2 regions of the Asticcacaulis sp. SL142 genome follow, and region 2 is predicted to be linked to the other one. Evidence: riboswitches for the same ligand, from Rfam matches in the RefSeq annotation. Region 2 holds a riboswitch; the other holds the start of a gene.
The links. A riboswitch is a leader RNA that binds a small molecule or an ion and turns the genes downstream of it on or off. The one in region 2 is predicted to bind S-adenosylmethionine.

Region 1 (12,331 bases), 330 kb from region 2:
TGAGCGCTGGCGCAGATAAACATAGCCTCACTGGCCATCTTACCGTAGATGTGCGCGGATTTGGTATCGGTGCGGCTAACAACTTTGAGCGCCTCTGCGGGACGTGACTGGCTGAGGTAGAAACCGCTCAGATTGATCATGCTGCCTATAGAATCTGTACCATTTTCTTTTGCAAACTGAGACGCTTTGATAAACGCCTTTTCGGCATCATCGTATCGGCCCAATTGACGCAACAATTGAGCGCGAGTATCCAGCGCCCAGTCATAGCTGTCTTTGAGGTCATCAAAGGGGGGCTTATCTTTCGGTGCGGCTTCAATCTTTGTCAGTTCTGTATCAAGGATAGCCAGGGCTGCCGCTGTGCGGTTCTGTTCCATTAAGGCGTTGACCAGCCGCAATATATCGCCGAGGTTACGGGGATTAGCCTTGATCGTCGCACGATCTTCGTCGAGTTCGTGTTCGAGTGCTGTTTCAATGTCTGCGGCGATTACCGTACGCAGAGACTGGTAGCGTTTATCCACTCTCAACATGATAAGATGTTGCGGCGTTGTAAATGCGTTGGCGATGGCTTTGGCCTTGTCGGTCTGGCCATCGCTGACATAAATTTCCAGCAATTCAAACCATAGATCCTCGGCACTGTCGTGGCCTCGAGATATAATAGGGATGGTATGTAAGGCTTCGAGCAAACTTTTATGCGCGGTTTTATCATTCAATGACCGGCTCGTATAGATGAGGCCGAACACCAAAGACGGGTTGGACTTGAGCACTGCGTCCGGAAACTGTCTGGCCAGTTGGGTGTAAGATTCAACGGCCTCAGCCTGATTATCTGTCAGCATGGCCAGACCGGAACGCATCATCCAGTATCCGGCGGTCATGGGTGTCCCTTTCAGGGCCCCGGCCTTATCAAGGGAGGCCTTTGCGTCAGTATAGGCGGCGAGATCATACTGGTAGGCCGCCAGTTGGATATAGAGGTCGCGTCTGATATCTACGAACAGCCCCGCAAAATCCGGGTGCGCGGTTATCTCTTTGAGTGTTGCGACCACCCCTACGGTGTCATCGGCTTTGGCATATTTCGACATTTGCAGGAACAGGCGCGTCATTTCCAATGTCGGGCCAGATGATTCAGGGTGCGGTTTTGCCGGTGTGTCCGCCTGAGTTTGAGTTTGTGTCTGAGGCGGATGGACCTGCACTGCCTGAGCGGTATGAAACGGCGCAAAAGCGCTCCCAATGACAGCCGCCGCCGTCAAGACCGAAAGATTTCGCTGCATAGAAAACGCCCCCATAGTTTGCGGTATGATTATGTGAGCACGCGCCGTTTGTCACGCGCTGTATTTAAATCCCCCTAAGCCTGACCAGATGGCTTTCGGCGGTGGTGGCGAGGCTGTGCAGGCCGTGCTCAAGGAAGATTTCCTTGGCGGCATCAAGGGCGTAGGCCGCCTGCGCGCGCTCCAGCATAAAGCCAGTGATGTCGCCACGCGTCACATAAAGCTTGCCCAGATTGGTCTGAAGGATCGCCCAGTCAATGGGGTCTTCGAGCGGGCGTGTGGCCCGCAGCTGCTCCTTAAACGCCCGTTCGGCATCATCCAGCGCCTTAAGGTCGCCGGTGGCTTCGGCACGTTGCGCCAGACACGACGCCCGCAGGCTCATCAGCCGCGCTCGTATCCCCAGGCCCTTTTGCAAAGGCCGCTTGAGCGCCAGATCATAGACGGCCAGCGCCTTGTCAAAAATGTAGTCAGCGCCGGTCAGGGTCGCCAGCACCTCTAAGCCCCGCGACAGGGCCATCTTATGGCACACCCAATCGAGCGGGCTGTGCTCATAGACCATCAGTTCGTCTTCGGCACTGAGTAACGCGATGCCAATGGATACCGCTTCGGCATTGCCTTCGATCTGGCTCTGATGAATGTGGGCTTCGGCCAGACGGGTAACGATGGCGGCAAAGGTGACGGGCTCATAGGCCGGATCAAGGCGGGCGCGCACGGCCTCAAGATCCTTGATGACCGCACCCAACAGGCTGGAATCCTGACGGTCGATACCGACCGCCATCAAAAGGTCGGCGCGCTCCAGACGCGCCTGTGCGGCCCAGATTTTGTCACGGTTGGTCTTGGTCAGGCGGACCTGTTTGTCGAACTTTTCCACGGCACGGTCGATATGGGCCATGGCACCCAATGCGGCATCCAGTTCGCCCACCCCTTCGCGCAGGGCCAGACGCGCACCCAGCATCCCTTCAACCAGCGACAGGCGCGCATTAAGCACCGGATCGGCGGGGCTGATGCCCGCCATAGCGACGCGCCCTTCGGCCAGCAGGCCTTCGGCGGAGGTAAGAAGTTCTGCGGTCTCAAACAGGTCAGCACCGGTCAGGCAGGTCAGGGCCTGCTCCAGCACGGCCTGCACGGCCTGGGCGATGGTCTTGGCGTCTTTGCCGGCGGACTCAGCGGCGGCGGCGGCTTTGCGCATGGCCAGCGGGTCGCCGGTGCGGCGGGCATATTCGCGCCAGATAACCGCGGATTCGATGTGGGGATCAAAGCGGTTCTTGGTCGAGACGCGGCCGGCCTCTATGTCAAGGCTGCGACCCTGAGAGATCAGCAACTCAAGATTCAGCAACTCGTACAAGCTGGAGTCCGATTCAAACCGTCCCTGATTGCCGAAAATACGTCTTAACTCGCGACCAAATTCAAACATCGATATCCCCGCAGGCCGTCAGGACACGGATTACGTCTCATAAGGGGACGCCGTGCCAAGCCTCACGCCGGGAATTGCAAACCCCGCGCCGGATTAGCGGCCTGCGCCATAATCCTTGGCCATTTGCCGGTAGATGTCGAGCAGATTGTTGGCGTCATAGCGCCCACCTACGGTTCGCGCGCGGGCCGGAGCTGGTGCGGACGGTGTAGACCCGGGGGCTTCGGCGGCATTGAGGCCCTGGGATATCAGGTTGGGGCGTGGGCCTTCGCCAGCGTTGTGGCCGAACCGGTCAAACACGGCCTCCTGATGGCGGGTCGGCTCCCAGATATAGGCGCCCCAGCCGTTTGGGTGGGCATGGACGATATCGTTGACATAACGCTTACGGCTGGAATATTCGGCCACGAAAAACCCGTGGTCGGGGTAGCGTTTGGCGTATTCGGCAAAGGTGCGTTCCCAGTCGCCTTCAGCCGCCTGCTGGTAGCACGAAAAGCCGGTGGCATCGAAGCGCACACCGCGACTGATCAGGTTATCCATCCAATTCTGCACGATCGGCCAGTGGCGGCCCAGATGGTTGTGCACGGCAGTTTTAGCGTCAGGCGCCGCATCATAACAGGCCGCTAATCCGGCCTTGAGGAACTGCGCGAACACATCAAATCCGCCCGCGTTCTCGACCTTCATATGGTTGCCGTCGGTGATCGGATTGCCGGTCGGAATAGTCAGCGGCACCCGCCCCTGCGGCCACAGCGTCCCAAAGGTCGTCTCATTGCCGATCAGTATCAGGTCGGGCGATACGCCCGCCTTAGCCATAGCCAACAGACTGTCGTGGGTGTGGCGATAGACGGCGTCGATCAGGCCTTTGGTGTCCAGTCCCGCCCAGGCCGCGGGGACGTTCTGATGCTCAGGGTCGGCCCAGGTATCGCTGTAGTGAAAGGTCAGGGAATAGTGCAACCCTGCAGCCTTGATGCGCTTGGCAAAGGCGATGGTTTGATCGATGCCGCACCATTTTTTGTCAGGATGGCGCTTGGAATAGCCATTTTCGGGGTTCACAAACAGTCGCAGTTTGATGGCGTTGAAACCGGCGGATTTCAGGATCTCCAGCGGGTCTTTTTGGACGCCATCCGCGAAATAAATCGCCCCTTCGGCTTCGTCCTGCGGTATCCACGACACGTCCGCCCCGATCAGGAACGGCCACGGGCGTTTGGTGGTGGCCGCGTACGTGGGCAAGGCGCTGAGGGTCGACAGCCCTGCGCCCAAGCCCAAAGCGCGCGTCATCTGGCGGCGGTTGATGCCTCTGTTGCCCATGCGATCCTCCTGAGATCAAATGTGATTATTTTTGATCAATGGTGACGCGTTTGACGACACTTGGCAAGAGGGCGATTTAATGCTTCGGGGTTTGAAGTTTGGCGGGATTACTGATACTGCGGCACCATGCAAACAGAATCTTTAAATTACGAAATCAAGTTTTACCCGCGCGGTCCGAAAAATACCGAGTGGAAAATATGGCCTACCGGCGGCGGCGTGGCCGCAGCCACCGGCGTTGCGGGCAGCTTTACCCTGGCCGAACGCGATGCCAAAAAAGCGCTCGAACGCCTGACCGGCAAGGGCGTTTAGACGCCTTTACCTAACAAACACAAAAGCCTCCGAAGTCACCTTCGGAGGCTTTTCTTATGGAGTAACCGAACCGGTTAAGAGTTCAGGTTGGCCGGGGTATTACCGCGCTCGATGGTCAGGGCAATCAGCTTGTCCCAGGCCAGCAGCGAGATCAGGTGCGCATAGATATGGGTCAGGGCACCATTGTCACGCAGAGCCACCAGCTTATCGGCGGGCAGCGCATTGAGCTTTTCTTCGTCGACGCCGAAATATTCAGCGATCTTTTGCGGCTCGCCCGGTGTGCCATCCGGATTTTGCGGACGGTAAACGGTTTCGCGCGGCGACAACAGGTCATAATCCTTCAGCAGGTTGACGAAGGATTCCGTGCGACGGCGCTCAGTTTCAAAGTCAGTGCAGAACTTCATGGCGTTTTCAACAAACGCAGATGCCTTGCCTGCCTCAAAGAACGGCACATCCGGATTGTTGGTGGTGACCATGGAGGCGCCGGTGTCAACGCACAGGATCATGCGCTCCTGACCTTCGTCATTGGCGAACACGAACGGATAACGGCGGGCAAAAGCCGGCAGGTAAGCGTCCGAACGGAACACGCCCGCATCGGACACGAACACGTTCTGGCCTTGGGTTAAGCCCATAGCGGCGACCGGCATACGGCTTTCGCCGATGAAGACGATCGGATAGCTCAGAGCGGCGGCCGGAAATTCGGCCACGGTCAGCGGCACGACATTGGTTTCGGCCACGAACGCGTGGGGGGTCGTTGAGGCGCTGATGCCGAGGTTGGCATGAAGCTCAGGGCTCAGGGGCTCAGGGGTTTTGTAAAACAGGACGCTTCCGGTCAGTTGGGCATCTGCTAATGGAGTTTGTTCCATAGTGGCTCTTTATCTGGGCTTAAGGTAAAAACAGTAGGAAATCGCTTCTAGCGCATGGCACGGCTGTGGGCAAGCCAGGTAACAGCCAAGTTGAGTGCCGTGACGCGAAAACCCCAAATACGACCTTCCCTCCTCCCTTGCGAAGCGGGGGAGGTGCCGAGTTAACGAGGCGGAGGGGGCACTCGCGACGCTTGCCCCTCATCCGGCCCGCCATCTTCGATGCCAGCCCACCTTCTCCCCGTGAAACGGGGAGAAGGAAGTTTTTTAAAACCGGTAGCTCAACCCCGCACGCAAGTTACGGCCCGGCTGAACCAGGATATCCTTATTGAACGACGCATGTTCACGCGCTTCTTCGTCAAAGACATTGCGCACTTCGGCAAACACAGACACGCCCTCAAAACGCGCCACCTTATAGGCGGCAAACAGGTTGACCAGCGTATAGGAATCGGTCGGCAGTTCCTGTTCGGTAAGGCGATCCTGTTCACCGGCGTAGCGGGCCTCAATATGGGTCGTCCAGCGCGGATCGGTATAGGACACCTTGCCCGTCACGCTATAGGGCGGGATGCGCGCCACCGGCCCCAGATCGCTGTCGCCATGCACATAGTCATAGGTGGCATCGAAGCGGACGGTCTTATCGCCGCGCGCCCACAGATTGATGCCGCCCTCAAGCTCAAGGCCGTAGAAATCAGCATCGGTCTGGACATACTGATAGACCGGCAGTGCGTCCTGTTCGGCACCCGTGGGGCGCAGGTCGATGAAGTTATCGAACTTTGAGGTATAGACATGGGCATCAAAGGTGAAATCGGAATGCTCATCCATCAGCCAGTGACCGGTCAGCTCAAGGCTATAGCCCACTTCGGTATCGAAATCGGCATTGCCAATTTCATAAGACCCCGTCCCCGCATGAGGGCCATTGGCCAGCAGTTCGACATCGGACGGTGCGCGTTCAGACCGCGTCAGGCTGGCGCCAAAGAAGCTGTGATCGGAGGGCTTATAGAACGCGCCCAGCGAGGCCGAGGTGTTGGTGAAATCACGGTCAAAACCTGCGGAACTGATCTTTTTCTGATCGAGACGTAAGCCCCCTTCCACGCCCCAGTTGCCCTTATCGAGGCGGCCTTGAGAGAACACGCCCAGTTCCTTGGTGGTGCTCGACGGAACAAAGGCCTCAGCGCCGATGGCTTCAAAATCGCGGGTCAGGCCGTTGATGCCGATGACGCCGGACACTTCGCCCATGCCCTGACGGATCAGATTGGCGCGGAACTCCTTACCGTCCGACAGGAAACGGGTGCCGACCTCATCGCCTTCCAGTTCGGTGTGCTCATAGTCGGTATAGCCCGCCGCAAATTGCAGGCTGTTGAACGGGCCGGAGTCGATATTCAGGTGTGAGCGGAAATCATAGCGGGTTTGTTTCAAGTCGATACGGACAGGGCCTTCTTCCTCATGGCCCTCTTCGGCCTCGCCTTCTTCGTGTTCATGGCTGTGGCCCGGAACGCCGTACAAAGAATTGGTCTGCTTGGCGCTGAAGCCGATAAAACCAAAATCACCGACATAGCTCAGGCCCGCACCGTAAGATTCGAGATCGGTGGCTGAGTTGACTTGCGTGTCGCCGGTATCGGGCTCTTCGCCCTCAGCATCGGTCAGGCGGCGTGATTCCGGCCCGACCGGGGTTTTATAATCCTCAGTCTTGCGCTTAAGGCCATCCAGCGTCAGCACCCACGGCCCGTTACCGGCCTTGAGGTTAAACGCCCCCTGATAGCCCTCATCCACTGACGAGGCCTGCGCCGTCACCCGTCCGTCAAGGCCGTCCTTGGCCGGTGCCCCGGCAATACGGTCATCAATGATGTTGACGATGCCGCCGATGGCATTACCGCCATAGGTCAGGGCCGACGGCCCACGCAGAACCTCAATGCGCTGGGCTTCCAGAGGATCGGTGGCCGAGGCATGGTCCGGCGATACGGCTGAGGCATCGACCTGCCCCATGCCATTATTCAGCACCAGCACGCGAAAGCCATCCAGCCCGCGTATGATCGGCCGCGACGCCCCCGGCGCAAAACCGGAAGAACGTACCCCCGGCAGATCAGACAGCATATCACCTAAACCACGCGCTGGCATTTCATCGATCTGCGCCTGTTTCAGCACATCGACATTGGACATCAGGGCGTCTTTGGAGACCGCATAGGCCGAGCCGGTGACGACAACTTCCTTGACGGGCTCATCGGCATTTTGAGCCTGAACCTGTGATTGGGCTTGGGCCACGCCCGATAAGGCAATAAGTGAAATACCCGCGCTCAACGCAATTTTAAAAGACGATCCGGTCATGATAATGCCCCGTTACTAAATAACATTAACGCCCGTGTTATTTAATAACATAACCACTGTCAAGCCGTACCGTCAAGATTCATGCTGCATCTGCACAATTGCGCGACGGATCAGGAACCACTACATTGCTACTATGACTCAGCACGCCTGCGACCACGACCATAGCCACGACACCACAACCATCAATGTCGATGCGCGCCTTAAGGCCGCCGAAGCCCTGTGCGTGGCCTCCGGTGAGCGCCTAACCGCGCCGCGCCTGCGTACCTATGAGTTGATCCTTGGCAATAACGGGCCGATGAAGGCCTATGATGTCATTGACCGCTTTCACCCGGAAGGGGCCGCCAAGCCCCCGACCGTGTACCGCGCCTTAAGCTTCCTGGAGCAGATGGGCCTGATCCACCGGATCGAGAGCCTCAATGCCTTTGTGGCCTGCGCCACCCCCGCCAATGTCGACCATCATCACCCGCACACCGCGGCGTTCCTGCTGTGCGATTGCTGTGGCCAGAGCGAGGAAATCGCGACCTTAAGTCTGGCCGATATTGAGCATCAGGCCCAGCATCTGGGCTTTGAGGTTAAGCACATCACGGTCGAGGCCAAGGGCCGCTGCAAGACCTGCCGCTAGCTAAAATTCCCACTCAGTATTATGCCCTGCCGCGCACGGGAGTAGTTGCGCCTGCATCTAAAATAGTGCTAAGGCATTTTCCGCATCAAGAGTTGGGCCGACGCCTGACACCAACCTGCTCATCCGGCAAGGTGGTGCCCCCAAATGAATGGGGGGATGTGGCCTGACCGGCAAATACGGGATCACAGCCACACGTCGTTTCGCTCTTTTATAATCAGAAAGGGCGCTTAACATGGCCAATATTCCTCAACAATTCGCCAGCGACAACTATGCCGGCATCTGCCCCGAAGCCTGGGCTGCCCTGCAGGCCGCCAATGACGGCTCGGCGGTCGCTTACGGCAATGACGACTGGACGATCCGCGCCGCTGATGGCCTGCGCGCCCTGTTCGAGTCCGACGCCCAGGTCTTCTTCGCCTTTAACGGCACGGCGGCCAATTCGCTGGCGCTGGCGTCCCTGTGCCAGTCCTACCACAGCGTCATCTGCTCATCGTCAGCCCACGTTGAAACCGACGAATGTGGCGCGCCGGAGTTTTTCTCCAACGGCTCAAAGCTGTTGGTCGCCCCCACCCCGGACGGCAAGCTGACACCGCAGGCGATCCGGGATCTTGCCATCAGTCGCTCGGATATCCACTTCCCTAAACCGCGCGTGGTCACGGTCACCCAACCAACCGAAACCGGCCTTGTCTACACACCTGACGAATTGAAGGCCATATCGGCGACCTGCCGCGACCTGGGGCTTAAGCTGCACATGGACGGCGCGCGCTTTGCCCATGCCTGCGCGACGCTGAACTGCACCCCGGCAGATATCACCTGGCGGGCCGGGGTCGATGTGCTATGTTTTGGCGGCACCAAGAACGGCATGGCTGTCGGCGATGCCGTGCTGTTTTTTGACACGGCCCTGTCAGAAGATTTCGGTTATCGCTGCAAGCAGGCCGGGCAACTGGCCTCCAAGATGCGCTTTCTGGCCGCCCCGTGGGTCGGGATGCTGGAGAGCGGCGCGTGGCTTAAGAACGCGCAACATGGCAATGCCTGCGCCAAACGGCTGGCGGCACAGATTGAGCCGCTAACTGGCGTCGGGCTGATGTTTAAGGTTGAGGCCAATGCCGTGTTCCTGCGCGCGCCGGAGACGGTGTTGCAGGGCTTACGCGATCGCGGTTGGCTGTTCTACACCTTCATTGGCGGGGGCGCGCGTTTCATGTTCGCGTGGGATGCCAAACCGGAGCGCATCGACGAACTGGCCGCCGATATTCGGGACATCGTGGCTGTGGCCGCTACATAACTTTTACAACCAGCCCTTGTACTTAAACCACACCATCGGCAGCACCGCCGACAATACCATGGCCCCAATCGCCAGCGGATAGGCCACGGCCACATGCAGTTCCGGCATGTGCTCGAAATTCATGCCATAGATGCTGGCGATCAGGGTCGGCGGCAGAAAGGCCGCTGACGCCACCGACACGATCTTGATGATCGAGTTCTGTTCGATGTTAATCAGCCCCATGGCCGCTTCCTGCAAGTAGGTGATATTGCCGGTCACATAACCCGCATGATCGGTCAGGGACTGGGCGTCTTCGTGCAGAGACCTAAGACGGGCGCGAAAGACCTCAAGCTCAGCCGCATCGCCGCTGACCTGATCATCGCTTAAGGTCAGGGCATAGGTAAACAGACGCTGGAACGACAGCAAACTGTCGCGTAACTTGGCGATATCGTTCTGGTGCCTCCCCATCTGACGCAGCAGCTTATCCAGCCCGCGATTGGCCTTGGTGGCAAAAATCTGCGTCGAGATATCATCGACTCCAGCAGAGACCTTTTCGACCAGATCGGCGGTGCGATCGATCAGCACATCGAGCAGATTGGTAAGGGTCAGGGCCGCGCTCTCACATAAAGCGGGGGAACGGCTGATCTTATCGGAGAAAATACTGAACGATTGCGGATCAATATAGCGGATGGTCACCAGGCGCTCCCGCAGCAGGGCAAAGGTCACCGGCCCGCTTTGCAGATGCGGCTGACCGCCAAAAAAAACCACCTGAGCGGTCATGAACACCGCCCCGTCTTCGGTATAGAGCCGCGACGAGATTTCAATCTCACTCATGTCCTCGCGCGTCGGAATACCAACACCCAGCGCGCCTTCAACAAACAGTTCCTCGTCGCGAGTCGGGTTATGCAGATCAAGCCAGGTCATGGCATTATCGATATCGCACCAGGCCGAACCAGCCCCCTGCTGCGGCTCTAAGGCGATCATCTCTTCGACCTCACGGCCATGCTCGATCGCGGCGCGCCGGTCTTCATGCGGCATATCACCGATAGACCTGATGATGGCAGTGTGGCCATCTTCGGAATCCTGGGCGCGGCTATAGATTTTCAGCATGACAGTCCCCTAACACGGCCAGCGGATTTAGCTGTCAGCATAGAGATAGGCACCGCCGCGCGTGAGGGCCTTTTGATAGCCCGGGCGGGCGCGAATGGCGTCCATATACCGGCGCACGGCGGTGATATCGCTCGTCACCTTAATCCGGGTCATGCCGGCCTCGACCGGGAAGCTCATGGCAATGTCGGCGGCGGAAAAGGCCTCACCGGCAAACCAGCCGCCGACCGACAGCGTGTCATTCCAGAAGGCCAGATGATCGGCCAGTTGCGGATCAACCAGCTTAGTTTGCACGCCGGTCGAGATCAGGCTGGCCACCGGACGCAGAAAAAATGGTATCTGACGCGGTAGCTGCCCGAACAACAGCTTGAGCAGCAACAGCGGCATGGCCGAACCTTCGGCATAATGCAGCCAGTAGGTATATTGCAACCGCGCCGGCGTGCCCGCCGCCGGACGCAGGGTATCATGGCCATAGGTATCGATCAGATATTCGATAATCGCACCGCTTTCGGCAATCACTCGGCCATTGTCCTCGACAACCGGCGACTTGCCCAAAGGATGTATTGATTTCAGCGACGCGGGCGCGCGCATATCCGGGGCGCGCTTATAGGTTTTGATGTCATATTCAAGACCCAGCTCTTCAAGCAGCCACAGGATTCGATGCGCTCTGGAGTTTTCGAGATAATGTACGGTAATCAATGTCTGAAACCTCCGGGCCGCCATCTTGATTAGATAAAGCAGGCCCAGCGTCCCGCCAAGCGCCAACTTACGCGCAACGGTAAAAACCGTAGCACGTCGGTATGGTTATCTATGTGAAGGGGTTCCGCTTTAAGCGGCTTTTTTAGCGTCGGTCTTGGTGGACTTCGCAGACGCTACCTTTTTGTCGGTCTTTGTTTTATCAGCTTGAGCCTTATCGACCGTTTTGCCGGATGACTTAGCCGTGCTCTTGTCCGCCAGTTTCTTGGACACCGATTTGGTGTCGGCCTTCTTGGCGTCAGATTTCTTGGACGCGGTTTCGGACTTCACCACCGCCTTGGTTTTCATCGCGGTAGGCTTATCGGATTTTTGGACTGGAATGGTCGGGGCGTCGATCAGATTCGCCGCCAGAAGCTTGGCCTCAATAGCGCGGGTATCGACCTTTTCAATCGCCTTCTTCTCGGCCACCTTGGCGTCATTGGCCTTGATGACCGCATAGGGCACGGGCCCGTTATCAGCCGATTGCTTGTCGTTGCCGCTAAAGGTCTCTGCAATCGAAGCCGTCAGGCTCTGGCCGATGTTCTGGCCTTTTTGGGCGGCGGCATAGATAAAACCATAGGTCGGATAGACCGAGGTGCCCAGATCGTTGATCGGCCCGTACCAGACCTTGACCTTGGACCAGTCGCCCTTGTCCGAGACATCGACCACGGTGACGTCTTTTTCGACCTGACCACGACGGCCATTGATCGGCGACCAGTTGGCGTGGGTGATTTGGATGATGCGGTCGGTGACCACTTGGGATACGACGGCGACGTGGCCGACCCGCATCTTACCTGTGGGTTGAAACACCAGAACGGCGCCCGCCTGCGGGGCCTGTCCTTTGTCGTACTTGCCGGAAGCTTTTTCCCACCAGGTCCAGGCATCGCCAAAAATCTGCATGCCGGTGATCGAGCGGGCGAAGGTGACGCATTGCCAGTAGGGCGATTTCTCAGCCGCCTGAGCCATCGGGGCGGCAGCCATTACGCCTGCGCACACCATAGCCAAACCGGCCTTAATTACTCGCGATACCTTAAATGCCTGCAACGCCTCACTCCACGGTAGTTAATCCAGTCGCGCATCTGATCCAAAAACCGCACTACACTTTTTGGGATGCACTTTAACACTCTGTGTCTTTGA
Region 2 (12,331 bases):
TGCTAGCCCCGCAAGGCCGGTTTACGCTGGTGGTTGCGCACTTCACGCGTCCATGGCCGTTTCAGCCGCCGCAGGCTCAGGTCAGGCAACGCGATTTCCTGAATGATTATCTGATAGACCATACGGGTGCCAATACGGTGATTATCGGCGATTTCAACTCGACCCCCAGTGCCGATTTGCTGCATACCCTGATGAAGGCCAATGCCCTGTCGGCGGCCCCGACCATCGGCGGCACATGGCCCGCACGGCTGCCCGCGCCCTTACGCGTCAATATCGATAATGTCTTTGCCCGCCATGACATTAGCCTGTCGCGCAAGACGATCGGCCCCTTTAATGGCTCAGATCACCTGCCGGTGATGGTCGATATCCGCCCCGCCAGACATACGTCCGCCACATCTCAGGTCAGATAAGGATTATTCTTCTTCGGCCTTATCGGCTGATTTCGGGGCACGCTTCTTTTTTACAGGCTTTTCCAGCGGCTCAAAGCTGTCCGCCGCCGTATCGAGCGCCGCCGCCACAACGGCCGGGGGCAGTGTGATGTCATCTGCGACCTCTTCGGCATCAGGGACAAAAACCGGTTTGATATCCACTTCAGGCATACGTTCTACGGCCTCAAGGGCGACCTCTTCGGCCTCCATCATCATCTTCATGGCCGCGCGCTGAGTGTCGCGAATAGCGCTTTCGGTTTCGGCCAGCATCGTGGTCATCACAGAGCTGTCAGGCAACCACGGATTGATGAACCCTAACGGCTTGCTCCCGCCAGAGCCCACAACCTTAGTCGCACTCAGAGCCTGCGTCATGCTCCAGGCGCTGATCCCGAATGAGGTTGCGGCGAAGAATGGCACCCACATGGGCGACAGCGCCCCCATCCAGAAATTAGCCATGCGCTCAGACGCCTGCTGCACGGCTTTTCCGGCCTCTTCAGCCTGCGCCAGCGGAGCAAACTCGACAGTATCGTCAGCCATAGACATGTTTCCGTAAATGAAGTTGGGGGTTAACCCAGCGTAACATGGAAAACGCGCGCTGACCATGAAGTCGGCATCACAGGCGCGTTATTGCACTGCGGCATTTTAGGCACTTATTTAGCTCAAACGCCGCATGGCTCCTCACATTAGTTCGGGCGACCGGTCGGTCTTGCCAAAGCGCCTTATAAGGCACTTTGGATTTACGAATTGAGCGTCCAGACCTTGGCCAAACCGCCCTTGTCGCCAAACACCGTGACCACATCGGCGGCAATCGAGCGCAAATCAGCTTCAAAGCCCACCGGCGCATTGACCGCCACCAGCGCGCAGCCGTTCATCTTCATCGGGTTCCATAGCGGCCGCAGACGCAGTTCGGCAATCAGCAGGTCCGGCTCATGGGTTTCGCCATCAGAATCTTCATGGGCAAATAACTCATGCTCCATATCGCGCAGATAACGATCGAACGTCTCAAGATCTTTCAGCGGCAACCAGATCAGGGCGCTTAAGCTTGGTCGCGCCGTAAGTCCCGCCTTTAACGCATCGACAATCTGCGTATAGTCATCCGACCGCTCAAACGGCGGATCGATCAGCCAGAACATATCGGCAGGGTCATCAATCTGAGCGGCATTGACGGCGAATTTGTAGCCGTCGACATTTTGCGCCTTACCGCGCGGCACAATCGCTTCCTGCAAATAGCGGAAATCGTCAGGGCGTAACTCACAGCCGACATAGGCATCGCCGACCCGGAGATGATCGAGCGTCAACACGGGCGAGCCGGGATAAAGACCTATCGAGTCGCGAAATCCGGCCCGCTCATTCTTGGCACGCACATAACCGGCCAGAGGTTTCAGGCTATCCGGCACATCCGAACTGAGCAGGTATTTGATGCCGGCCTCGGCCTCTTTTGAACGCGCAAAATGCGGATCGGACAGGTCGTAATAACCCGCCCCCGCATGGGTATCGATGACCGTCAGCGGGGCCACAGACCCGCGCAAATGCTTGAGGAAACTCAATACCGCCGCGTGTTTAGCCAGATCAGCGAAATTTCCGGCATGAAAGCCGTGGCGGTAGTTCATTCCATCAGTCCCAGTTCACGCTTAAGTTTTTTAGGCAGGGCCGCTGCAATCAGATCATACGACCCGCGCAAATGATCGCGCAATTCGTCATCGCTCATTTGCTCAGACCCGCGCGCCTGTATCCAGGTCATGCCCCGCGACGCGAGATAAGGGGCCGGAATGCAATCGGGATGATCGCGCAGGATTTCAAACCCGACCGGCGTGACCTTGAAACTCACCTTAAACTGATCATTCTCTACGGAAGCAATCGCAAACACCTTACCACCGACCTTCCACACATCTGAGCCGCCCCACTGCACCACATGGGTCGTGGCGGGTAAGGCAGCACAGAAGGCGTTCAGGTCATCAAGGGTCATCTATTTCAAATTAGCCTCACGCGCGATTTGCAGCACATCGGCCAGAAGGGCCTCAGATGTTGGCCACGCGCCCGCGCCCTTACCGGTGACGTACCAGGTCTCATCGTTATCGAGTTCGAGGATCAGGCGGTTCTGCTCCCCCTTGGCCCCGACCAGATAGTGATCGGCATCCAGCACCTCAAGTTTCATCGAGGCATCAATGCCGTCCTCAGTCCGCCAGCAACGCGCCACATAACGCAGGCCTTTGCCGTCGGGGATGATCAGCGAGTCCTCAGTGATCGCACCAACTTCCAAATGCTTTGGCGTCAGGCCCGGATAGGCGATTTCACGCAACAGTTTGAGTTTTGCGCCAACATCAGTGCCGTCAAGGTCGGCGGTTGAATCCGGCTCGGCAAAGCCCAGACGGCGGGCCTCATCCATAGCCGCGTCAAAGGTTTTACCCGCCTCGACCTGATCAATCACAAAGTTCGAGGTGCCGTTAAGCACACCGCAGAAGCTTTTGATCTTATAGGTTTTGACCGCCCGGCTCAACGCTTCGATGATCGGGGCCCCGCCGCCGACCGAGGCTGAATAGGTCAGCATAGCGCCTGACGCCTTTGATGCCGCCCGCAGCTTGTCGCCCGATGCCGCCACCGCCTGCTTGTTGGCCGAGGTCACCGACACACCTGCCTTGAGGAAAGATTCCAGCAATTCGGCCGAAGGCGACACGCCGGTGCCAATATCGACAAACACATCGACATCACCCTTGGCAAAGCTGCGCGCATCCGAGGTAAATTTGGCAGCCAGCGGATGATCGCGGCGCTTGGAGACATCGCGCACCAGCACGCGGTCGATCTCGATCAGGTCGTCCCATTCCTGCGCGCGCTCAAGGAACTTCGCGCCGACACCGCCAGCCCCCATAACGGCGATGCGCAGCTTGCGTTTCAGCGGCACGGCCTTGCGCACGCTGGTTTTACCCCCCAGCACAGTCTCATAGCCCTTGGTCAAAGCTGCAACCTCAACCGTCATGCCGTTGTCCTTGGCATAGCGCATGGCCTTGTTCTGCACCACCGGATGGGCGATTTTCAGCGCCTCATCCCAGGCCAGCGCTTCGTATGGCTTGGCGCTGTCGCCGACCTGCGCCGGATCAGCGTCATAGACGGCATCGATGTCCTTATAGAGCTTGACCGGCACATCCAGCGCCTTAGCGATATAGACGGCGGTCAGATCAGACCCGCCGCGCCCCAGCAGAACCGGCTCGCCTGAAGCGTTTTCAGCCACATAGCCCGGCACAACCACCAGATCGAATTTTTCAAGATCACCCTTAAGCACATCGGCATTAACGCCGGTCGGATTGGCGTTGAAATGATCGCCCTCCGCCGTCAGGCCGATTTCATAGGCCGAGCGAAACTTGGTAACGATGCCCGACCGCTCACAGGCCATAGCCAAAAGCGTCGCCGCCTTCATCTCACCGGTCGCCAACAGGTGCGGCGTGGCCGAAGAGGTTGAGGCCTGAGTATAGGAAACCGCCAGCCGCATAAGCTGATCGGTGTCGCCCTTAAAGGCAGAAACCACGGCAATAATCTTATGGGCGTCGCGCACATACCGATAAATTTCAGCCACCGCCCGGTGCAGCGCACCCTCAGACGTCAGGACTGAACCGCCGAATTTCACAACAAGGGTAGACATATCAAAGTTCCGATCATGAGTTTGCGCCCATACGGCAGGCGACAAATTTTAAGAGTTAAGGCTTGCGTGGTTATAAGACCTGACCCGAAATTCAAAGGAAAAAGATAAGCCATCCGGCAAATTGTGTTATGGCGATCATATAACGCACCCAATTGGTTTCAAAAGAAATTTTCGTGTCTTCGACTCCCGTCACCCCTGCTGCCTCCGCTTCGCTCAAAGCCTATGGCTTTTTGGCGACCGCGGGTCTGTTGTGGGCCGGTAATACGGTCGCGGGCAAGATGGCGGTCGGCCATATCGATCCGGTCACGTTGAGCACCCTGCGCTGGCTGAGTGCCTTTTGCCTGATAGCCGCCTTTTCAATTAAGCCTTTGAGCCGCGACTGGCCGAAAATCCGCAGCCACTGGCCGTTGCTGCTAGGTTATGGGGCCGCAGGGTTTGGCCTGTTCAATATCGTGCTCTATTCGGCGCTCAGCCTGACGTCGGCCACCAATGTGGTCATTGAGCACGCGGCCATGCCCGCCGTTATCTTCGCGCTCAACTATGCCATATTTCGGGCGCGGGCCAATCTGGCCCAGATCGCCGGCTTCAGCCTGACCCTGTTTGGCGTTCTGGTCACGGCCAGCCACGGCGACCTGATGTCACTGATCCACCTGAACCTCAATCGTGGCGATGCCCTGATGGGGCTGTGCGTGCTTTTATATGCTGGCTACACCATTGCGCTGCGCTTCAAACCCGACATCCACTGGCAAAGCCTGATGGCGGTCTCAGCCCTTGGGGCCGTGCTGGCCTGTTTTCCGGCCTTGGCCCTGCAAGGCATGGCGGGCAAGATCATCTGGCCCGATGCCACCGGCTGGGCTATTGTCGCCTATACCGCGCTTCTGCCCGCTTTGGTGGCGCAGGTGGCATACGTCTGGGGCGTCGAACTGATCGGCGCCAATCGGGCAGGCCTGTTTATCAACCTGATCCCCATATTCGGCGTGGGGTTGTCAGTGCTTATCCTGCGTGAACCCTTGCACGGCTTTCACTTTGTGGCGCTGGCGCTGGTCTGTGCGGGCATTGCGCTGGCGGAACTGGGGAGACCTAAATCAACCGCCTAACAGCTTATCGCGCAAGGTTTGCGGCGCTTTAGGCCCCAGCCAGATATTAAAGAACGCGCGGCTAAACTCCGCATCCCTGATCGTGCCCAGCAACCTGCCGCCGCTGTAAAACAGCGCATGACCACTGGCATCACGTATTCCCGTAATACTGGCGCCTTTAGAGACATCCGGGAAAATCGCCGCCATCTGCTCACGCCAGCGGTTCAGCTTATCGGCACTCACGCCCTGCTTCTGGATTTCCTTGACCGAATTATCTGTGATGGACTTGCCCTTGATGTTCCTGAGATATTCAAGCTTTAGCGCAAATGGCCCAGAGGCATTATACCGGCTCTGCGGCGCATAGAGGGTGGCATCAAATATATCAAACCCCAGATGGCTGAACCGTCCGGCCCCGACTTTTTGGGCGCTGGGAACGTGTTTCAGGATATCCGGCGTTTCGGCCTGAGCCGCAAAGGCCGAAACGGCAAGACATGAGGCAATAAAATAGCGGCGGTGCATGGCAGATGGCCCTTTTGGTCTGATCTTTTGTGTCCCGTCACATCAGTCTACGCACCAAACAGCCCCCCGGATCAAACCCAGCTACATATACCCTTGACGGTTTTATACAAAATACGGCATAGGAAAATCACTCATCGAGACCAGCCGAGGGACAGGCCCATTGACGCTGGGGCAACCGCTTATCCGTTTACCGGATAAAGTATGGTGCCAACTCCTGCGAAGATTTATCTTCGACAGATGAGAGGAAGACGCGCCGCGCCGTGCGGCAGAGCCGTCTTATCTTCTCGCCCGTCATGATAATTGTTCTGGTCGCGATTGAGCCCGTTTTGCTTGATGCCCATATGGATGACATGACCGCGACTTTGGACCACTTGCCCGATCTGACCGGCGTTGATGTAATTGCGCCGATCCCTGCCGATTTTCGTCTCGCCAGCGGCCAAAAGCTGAGCCAATCCCACGCTATCGGCCGCGTTTACGGCCCGGCCAACGCGCCTATGGTGGTGGCGATCGGCGGCATTTCAGCCAGCCGTGTCCTGTTCCAAAAGGAAGACTCGACCGACACCGCCCCCGGCTGGTGGGAAGGTGTCGCGGGGCCTAATCAAGCGCTGGATCTTAATCACTGGCGGGTCTTAAGCATCGACTTTGCCCCGTCCCTGCCCGCCGATCAGGTTTATACGATTTCTACCCACGATCAGGCGCGGCTGGTTAAGCTGTTGCTCAATCAGTTGGGCGTGGATGAGGTGCATGACTTTATCGGCGCGTCATATGGTGCCATGATTGGCCTTGCCTTTGCCGAGCTTTATCCGGACTTTGTGAAGCGTTTGTGCGTGATCTCCGCCGCCCACCGCGCCCACCCGATGGCGACCGCCATGCGCGGCCTGCAACGGCGCATCCTGATGTTCGGCAAGCAGACCGGTCATGAGCGCGACGCTATATCGCTGGCGCGGCAACTGGCTATGACCACCTACCGCTCTGAGCAGGAGTTTCTGGAACGGTTTGACGGTCTGGCGCCCGATGTCGCCGGTGAGAACTACACGGTCTGCAATTACCTGCGGGCGCGCGGCGATGCCTATACGGCGTCGGACGTCAACCGCTGGGTGTCGCTGTCGGATTCGCTCGATCGCCACCGCGTTGACCCAAAGAACATCAAGGCCAGAGTCTTTCTGGCGGCCGTGCCGACCGACCGGCTGGTGCCCTATGCCGACATGGTCGCTTTGTATGAAAGCCTGTCAGACAGCGTGTTCATTGAACTGCCCTCACTCTATGGCCATGACGCCTTCCTTAAGGAAATCGCGCGCGTGTCCGATATCGTCAAACACTCCCTGGAAGACTGAGTATCATGTCGAAAAAAGACTACCTCAAAGACGCCAAGCTTTCGACCCGCGTCATCAATATCGGCATCGATACGGATACGGCCCACGGTGCGGTCATGCCGCCGATCTACCTGTCATCGAACTACACGTTTGAGGGCTTTGGCAAGAAGCGCACCTTTGACTATGCCCGCTCCGGCAACCCGACCCGTGAGGTTGTGTCTGAAGTGATTGCTGAACTCGAAGGCGGTGTGGGTGCCGTCATGACCGCCTCCGGTATGGCAGCGATTGACCTGTTATGGCAGCCGCTGACCACAGATAATAACCGCGTCGTCGCCCCCCACGACTGTTACGGAGGTACTCAGCGGCAGTTGAACGCCCGCGCCAAACAGGGCTTGATTGACCTCGTTTATGTCGATCAGGGCGATGACGCGGCGGTGGCGCAGGCCCTGTCGCAACCAACGGCCATGCTGCTGATTGAAACCCCGTCCAACCCGCTGATGCGGGTGGTCGATCTGCAAAAACTGATCGATCTAGGCCACAAAGCGAGGGCTAAGGTCGCCGTTGACAACACCTTCCTGTCGCCCGCCCTGCAAAACCCGATCAAATTCGGTGCTGATTTTGTGGTTCATTCGACCACCAAATATATTAACGGCCATTCGGACGTGATCGGAGGCGCGCTGGTGTGCACTACGGCGGAGGATCTGACACTGTACCGCTGGTGGGCCAATTGCGTCGGCTCAACTGCGCCTGCGTTCGATTCCTATCTTACCTTACGCGGCGTGCGTACCCTGTTTGTGCGCATCAAACAGCAGCAGCAATCGGCGCAGGCCGTGGCCGAATATCTGGAAAGCCATCCGGCTGTATCAAAGGTCTTTTATCCCGGCCTGAAATCCCACCCGCAGCACGACCTGGCCGCCCGTCAGCAGGCCGGTTTTGGCGCGATGATGAGCTTTGAGCTTAAAGGGGGCTTAGATGCGGTCAAAGCGGTGCTGGATGTGGTTGATCTGTTTTCACTGGCTGAGTCTCTGGGCGGGGTCGAAAGCCTGATCGTCCATCCGGCCTCCATGACCCACGCCGCCATGTCGCCAGAAGCGCAGGCCACGGCCGGCATCACCGGCGGCTTACTGCGCCTGTCGATTGGCCTGGAAGATGCGGATGATCTGGTCAAGGCGCTGGAGCGGGCGTTGGCAGCGGCATGACCTGACCAAGGGCGGCACACCACGCCGCCCATTTCGTGATCAAAGACGCCATAAAAACGCCGAAAATATGTTTTCAGCCGCGCTTAATACATAATAAAACAAAATAAATTCAATACATTACAATAAGTAACGAAAAATCACGCAATTATCACATTTACGTGATTTCGTCGTGAAAACGCCACGGTTTGCGCGCCGGAATAGGTCATCCCCAACGGGGATCAACCCATGCCAGGAGGCCGCCATGACCACGCGTTTACTCAAGTTTAAGTCCTTAATTGTTGGCGTATCCTTATTTATAGTCCCCGCCTATCTTACCGCCTGCTCCAAACCCGCCGAAGCCCCGGTCGAGGAAGCTGTCATGGAGGCAGCACCCGAAATCACGACGGATGGCCAGACGTCCGAGGCACGCCTCGACACCCCATCTCTGCCGCAACTGGCCTACGACTACAGCTTTAGTTTAAGCGCGCCGGACAAGGCACTGGACAGTTTGTTGTCGGCCCATCGTAACGCCTGCACCGCTGCCGGGGCCGCAATCTGTCAGGTCATATCGATGGACAGCACCTCTGATCGGGCACAGCATTTCCAAAGCCATCGCCTGATATTGCGCGCCACGCCCCAATGGATCGAGAGCTTCCGCAATGACCTGAATAAACAACTGGCGGCGACCGATGGCCGGATCGAGGCCCAGACCATCGCCACCGAAGACCTGACCGCGCAGATGGTCGATCATGAGGCCCGCATCAACAATCAGATCGCCCTGCGCGACAATCTGCAAACCACCTTACGCACCCACAGGGGTAAGATGTCCGACGTTATCGAGTTGCAAAACCAGCTTAACGACGTTCAGTCGCAGATTGATTACGCCCGGTCTCAACTGGCGCTGATGAAAAAGCGGGTGGCGATGTCGAAGGTCACCCTGACCTATTCCGGTGCGGCGGCGGCACAGTCGCAAGGGACACTCTCGCCGCTACTGAGCGCTTTTGGCAGCGTCGGTCCTAACTTTATCGCCGTCATGACCTTTATGGTTATGATTTTCAGCTATGTCCTGCCATTTGCGGTGGTGTTGGCGCCCATCGTCTGGATCGTGACCCGGCGCAGGAAAAAACCCGCAAAAGTCCCTGGCGCCTGATCAAGCTCACTCCTCAACTGCGATCATCACCTGGGTTTTCTGGGTGGTGATCGCACGCCCGCGCAGTTTCACGCGGTCGCCGACCAGTTCGCACCTAAGATCGCCACCACGGCGGGGATAGGCTTGGTGAAACTCAAGCACAGCCTTCCCCGTAAGGTTTGCATAGAGCGGCATCAGTGCGCAGTGCATTGACCCCGTCGTCGGGTCTTCGGCAATGCCAAAACCGGGCGCAAAAAACCGGCTGACGACATCATAGGGGCTGCCCGCATCCGCAAACGCCGTCACCACCACATGGGCGGCATCAAACAGAGTGCAGGCTTGCGGATAGCCGATCTCACCGGCATTGAATTTCAGTTCGTGCACGGCAGCCTCTGAGGCCAGTTGCAGGATCAGCATCGGCCCGCCAAAGGTCGCCACCGCCGTCTGACCGATCACCGCTTCAATCTCAGGCACGGGCGCGATGGCCTGCACCGGATAGGCCGGAAAGTCCATTTCAAGCTGGCCGCCCACGCGGCGCACGCTCAAACGGCCCGCATGACGCGTGTCGAAATGCACAACCTCGGCCTCAAGCCCCAGTTCGGTAAACAGGGCATGGGCCGCCGCCAGCGTGGCATGACCGCACAGATTGACCTCAACCGCCGGCGTGAACCAGCGCAGGCCAAATACATTGGCCTCAGCGGTTTTGAGCATATAGGCGGTTTCGGCCTGATTGTTTTCCATGGCCAGACGGCTCATGAAATCGTCGGACGGCCAGGTATCAAACGGCTCGACCACCGCCGCCGGATTGCCCATAAACGGCGCGCGCGCAAAGGCGTCGATCAGAAATTGTCGCATAGAATAACTTTCAGAAAATAAAAAGGCCGGGATTACCCCGGCCTGCCACGTCAATGATGTGGATCACATCAGGCGATAATGTCCGGGCGGATCTTGTCTTCGATCTCGGTAATCTGATCGCGCAGGGCCAGTTTTTTGCGCTTTAGGCGGGCAATCAGAATCTGATCCGGCAAGGGCATGGATTCCAGCGCGCTGATGGACTCGTCCAGATCCTTATGCTCCATCCGCAGATGCGCTACCTGCCCGCGCATCTTGACAGTTTCGACGCTGATCGGCAATTCGCGCACGGTCGGATCGAGGTCGTCCTTCTGGTAATCCAGCACGTCCTCAGCAATATCATCGAAATTTTCAGCATCGACATCGCGACGGCCAAAGACACGGCGCTCAATATCGGCTCCGCCTTCGCCCGCACCGGTTTTCACGAGGGTGAGGCCCTGGGTCGGAAACAGCGATCTTATATTGCTCTGATCGTCATGCATGTAGACATCCGCTCCTTAAAATCTTCGACCGGAACCCGATCCGAAGTCTTCGGGCCCCACAGTATTCAGGACATTAAGACGCAGGAGTATACTCTAAAAATCCGCCGTCCGAAAGAGTGCCAATCAGACTAATCAACTGAGGTCGTGGCACTTTTGGCCCCCACGCTTTTGACACCATCGCCACATTGTCCGTGCACAGAGCGGTAAGATTTTGTTTCGTCTCAGAAAAATCAACAATGGACAGCGCTTCTAACGCCACCATCAGCTCGCGCTCACTGTTCAGTTCCACTGATTTTACCTGCGCACGAATACGCTCCCGCGCCAAATCATCTATGTCGGACAAAGGTTTCCGCAGCCTTTTGCGAAGTATTCGCAAGTGTTTAATCACGGCCTCGCTCCATGACCGGGCCACCTCTGCACCTTCTTCGGCCACCTCGGCGCTGAGTTTGCCGCTATTTGTGCCTACCCAGACCGCCCACAGCACCAGCGGCACGCATTGATCATGATCGTCCTGCAAACTAAGGCACTGCGCCGCCACCCCGTCCGCGCCATAGACCGCCACAGCCCAATTCCAAAAGCTAGTCATGGTTCAGCGATACGTCCTCGCCCCACTTTTTAAACGGAGCATTGAGGCCAAACAGGTCCAGCACCCGCCCGATATTCTGTTCCACCATCTCATCAAGCGACTGCGGGCGGGTATAAAAGGCCGGCATGGGCGGAGCTACGATCGCCCCCATCTCTGTCACCGCCGCCATCGAGCGCAGATGCCCCAGATGCAGCGGGGTTTCGCGTACCATCAAAACCAACCGACGACGCTCCTTAAGCGTCACATCCGCGGCCCGACTAATCAGGGATGATGTCACGCCAGTGGTGATTTCGCTCAAGGTCTTGACCGAACAGGGCGCCACCAACATGCCCAGTGTACGGAACGAACCTGATGCAATCGCGGCACCAATATCAGCGGGTTTATAGACCACATCGGCCTTGGCGTGCAGATCGGACAAGGTAATGTCCAGTTCCGCCGTCAAACTCAGCGCCGCCGCTTTCGAGACGATCAGGTGGCTTTCGACCTTTAACGCGCGCACGGCTTCCAGCGCCTTAAGGCCATATATAGCCCCGGATGCGCCGGAAATGGCGATGATCAAACGCGGTGTGTCAGGCATGTGGGTACTCATCATTCATATTTTATAAACTAACAATCTCTCAGTTCCGTGATCAATTGTAATCCATTGTGATTCTACACACAGCCATTTCGGGTGTTCCCTAAGCAGGTTCGGACATGGGGTTCGGACCGGTATAGACAAAGAGGACCCTGCAATATGACCATAGCAGCCAGAGTACGCGAGTTGGATCAGCGTCACCAATCCCTCAAGCATACGATTGAACGCGAAGCGAAAAATCCGTCTGTGGACTCTCTATACCTTAAGGAGCTGAAGCGCAAAAAACTTAAGCTCAAAGAAGAAATCGAACGCATCAGGGATGTTATGCGACAGGGCGACGGCATGAAGGTGCTGCAATAACCGCGTAAAATATCATTGATGGGGAAAAAACGCCGGAGAGAAATCTCCGGCGTTTTTGTTATTTACCCCGCGTCTTACTTGATCGCGATCTCAAACGGCCCCGCCGGAAGGCCCGCCCGATCATAGAGCGTGCAGGTGGGCGCATCAGCCCAGCAATAGCGCACATATTGAGCGGTGGCCGCATTGGGTGCTTTTAAGGT

Region 1: another riboswitch for S-adenosylmethionine. It lies ahead of OVA03_RS14345 (threonine aldolase family protein); the one in region 2 lies ahead of metX (homoserine O-succinyltransferase MetX).

Annotation. Positions count from the first base shown of each region.
Region 1 is NZ_CP113061.1:3,138,602-3,150,932, reverse strand. It holds gene OVA03_RS14380 (tetratricopeptide repeat protein) at 1-1,265, opposite strand, end outside; gene OVA03_RS14375 (hypothetical protein) at 1,330-2,676, opposite strand; gene OVA03_RS14370 (glycosyl hydrolase 53 family protein) at 2,770-3,978, opposite strand; gene OVA03_RS14365 (hypothetical protein) at 4,105-4,287, shown strand; gene OVA03_RS14360 (SapC family protein) at 4,362-5,153, opposite strand; gene OVA03_RS14355 (TonB-dependent receptor) at 5,418-7,472, opposite strand; gene OVA03_RS14350 (transcriptional repressor) at 7,606-8,094, shown strand; SAM-I-IV-variant riboswitch at 8,172-8,282, shown strand; gene OVA03_RS14345 (threonine aldolase family protein) at 8,327-9,373, shown strand; gene OVA03_RS14340 (magnesium transporter CorA family protein) at 9,377-10,462, opposite strand; gene OVA03_RS14335 (glutathione S-transferase) at 10,490-11,158, opposite strand; gene OVA03_RS14330 (CHAP domain-containing protein) at 11,288-12,238, opposite strand.
Region 2 is NZ_CP113061.1:3,464,359-3,476,689, reverse strand. It holds gene OVA03_RS15850 (endonuclease/exonuclease/phosphatase family protein) at 1-410, shown strand, start outside; gene OVA03_RS15845 (hypothetical protein) at 414-965, opposite strand; gene rlmJ (23S rRNA (adenine(2030)-N(6))-methyltransferase RlmJ) at 1,166-2,038, opposite strand; gene OVA03_RS15835 (MmcQ/YjbR family DNA-binding protein) at 2,035-2,394, opposite strand; gene OVA03_RS15830 (homoserine dehydrogenase) at 2,395-4,062, opposite strand; gene OVA03_RS15825 (DMT family transporter) at 4,236-5,159, shown strand; gene OVA03_RS15820 (chalcone isomerase family protein) at 5,148-5,657, opposite strand; SAM riboswitch class I at 5,786-5,901, shown strand; gene metX (homoserine O-succinyltransferase MetX) at 5,918-6,991, shown strand; gene metB (cystathionine gamma-synthase) at 6,997-8,169, shown strand; gene OVA03_RS15805 (DUF4349 domain-containing protein) at 8,411-9,298, shown strand; gene OVA03_RS15800 (PhzF family phenazine biosynthesis protein) at 9,305-10,132, opposite strand; gene OVA03_RS17005 (YdcH family protein) at 10,201-10,611, opposite strand; gene OVA03_RS15790 (TIGR02444 family protein) at 10,685-11,197, opposite strand; gene OVA03_RS15785 (UbiX family flavin prenyltransferase) at 11,190-11,774, opposite strand; gene OVA03_RS15780 (DUF465 domain-containing protein) at 11,931-12,131, shown strand; gene OVA03_RS15775 (sialate O-acetylesterase) at 12,206-12,331, opposite strand, start outside.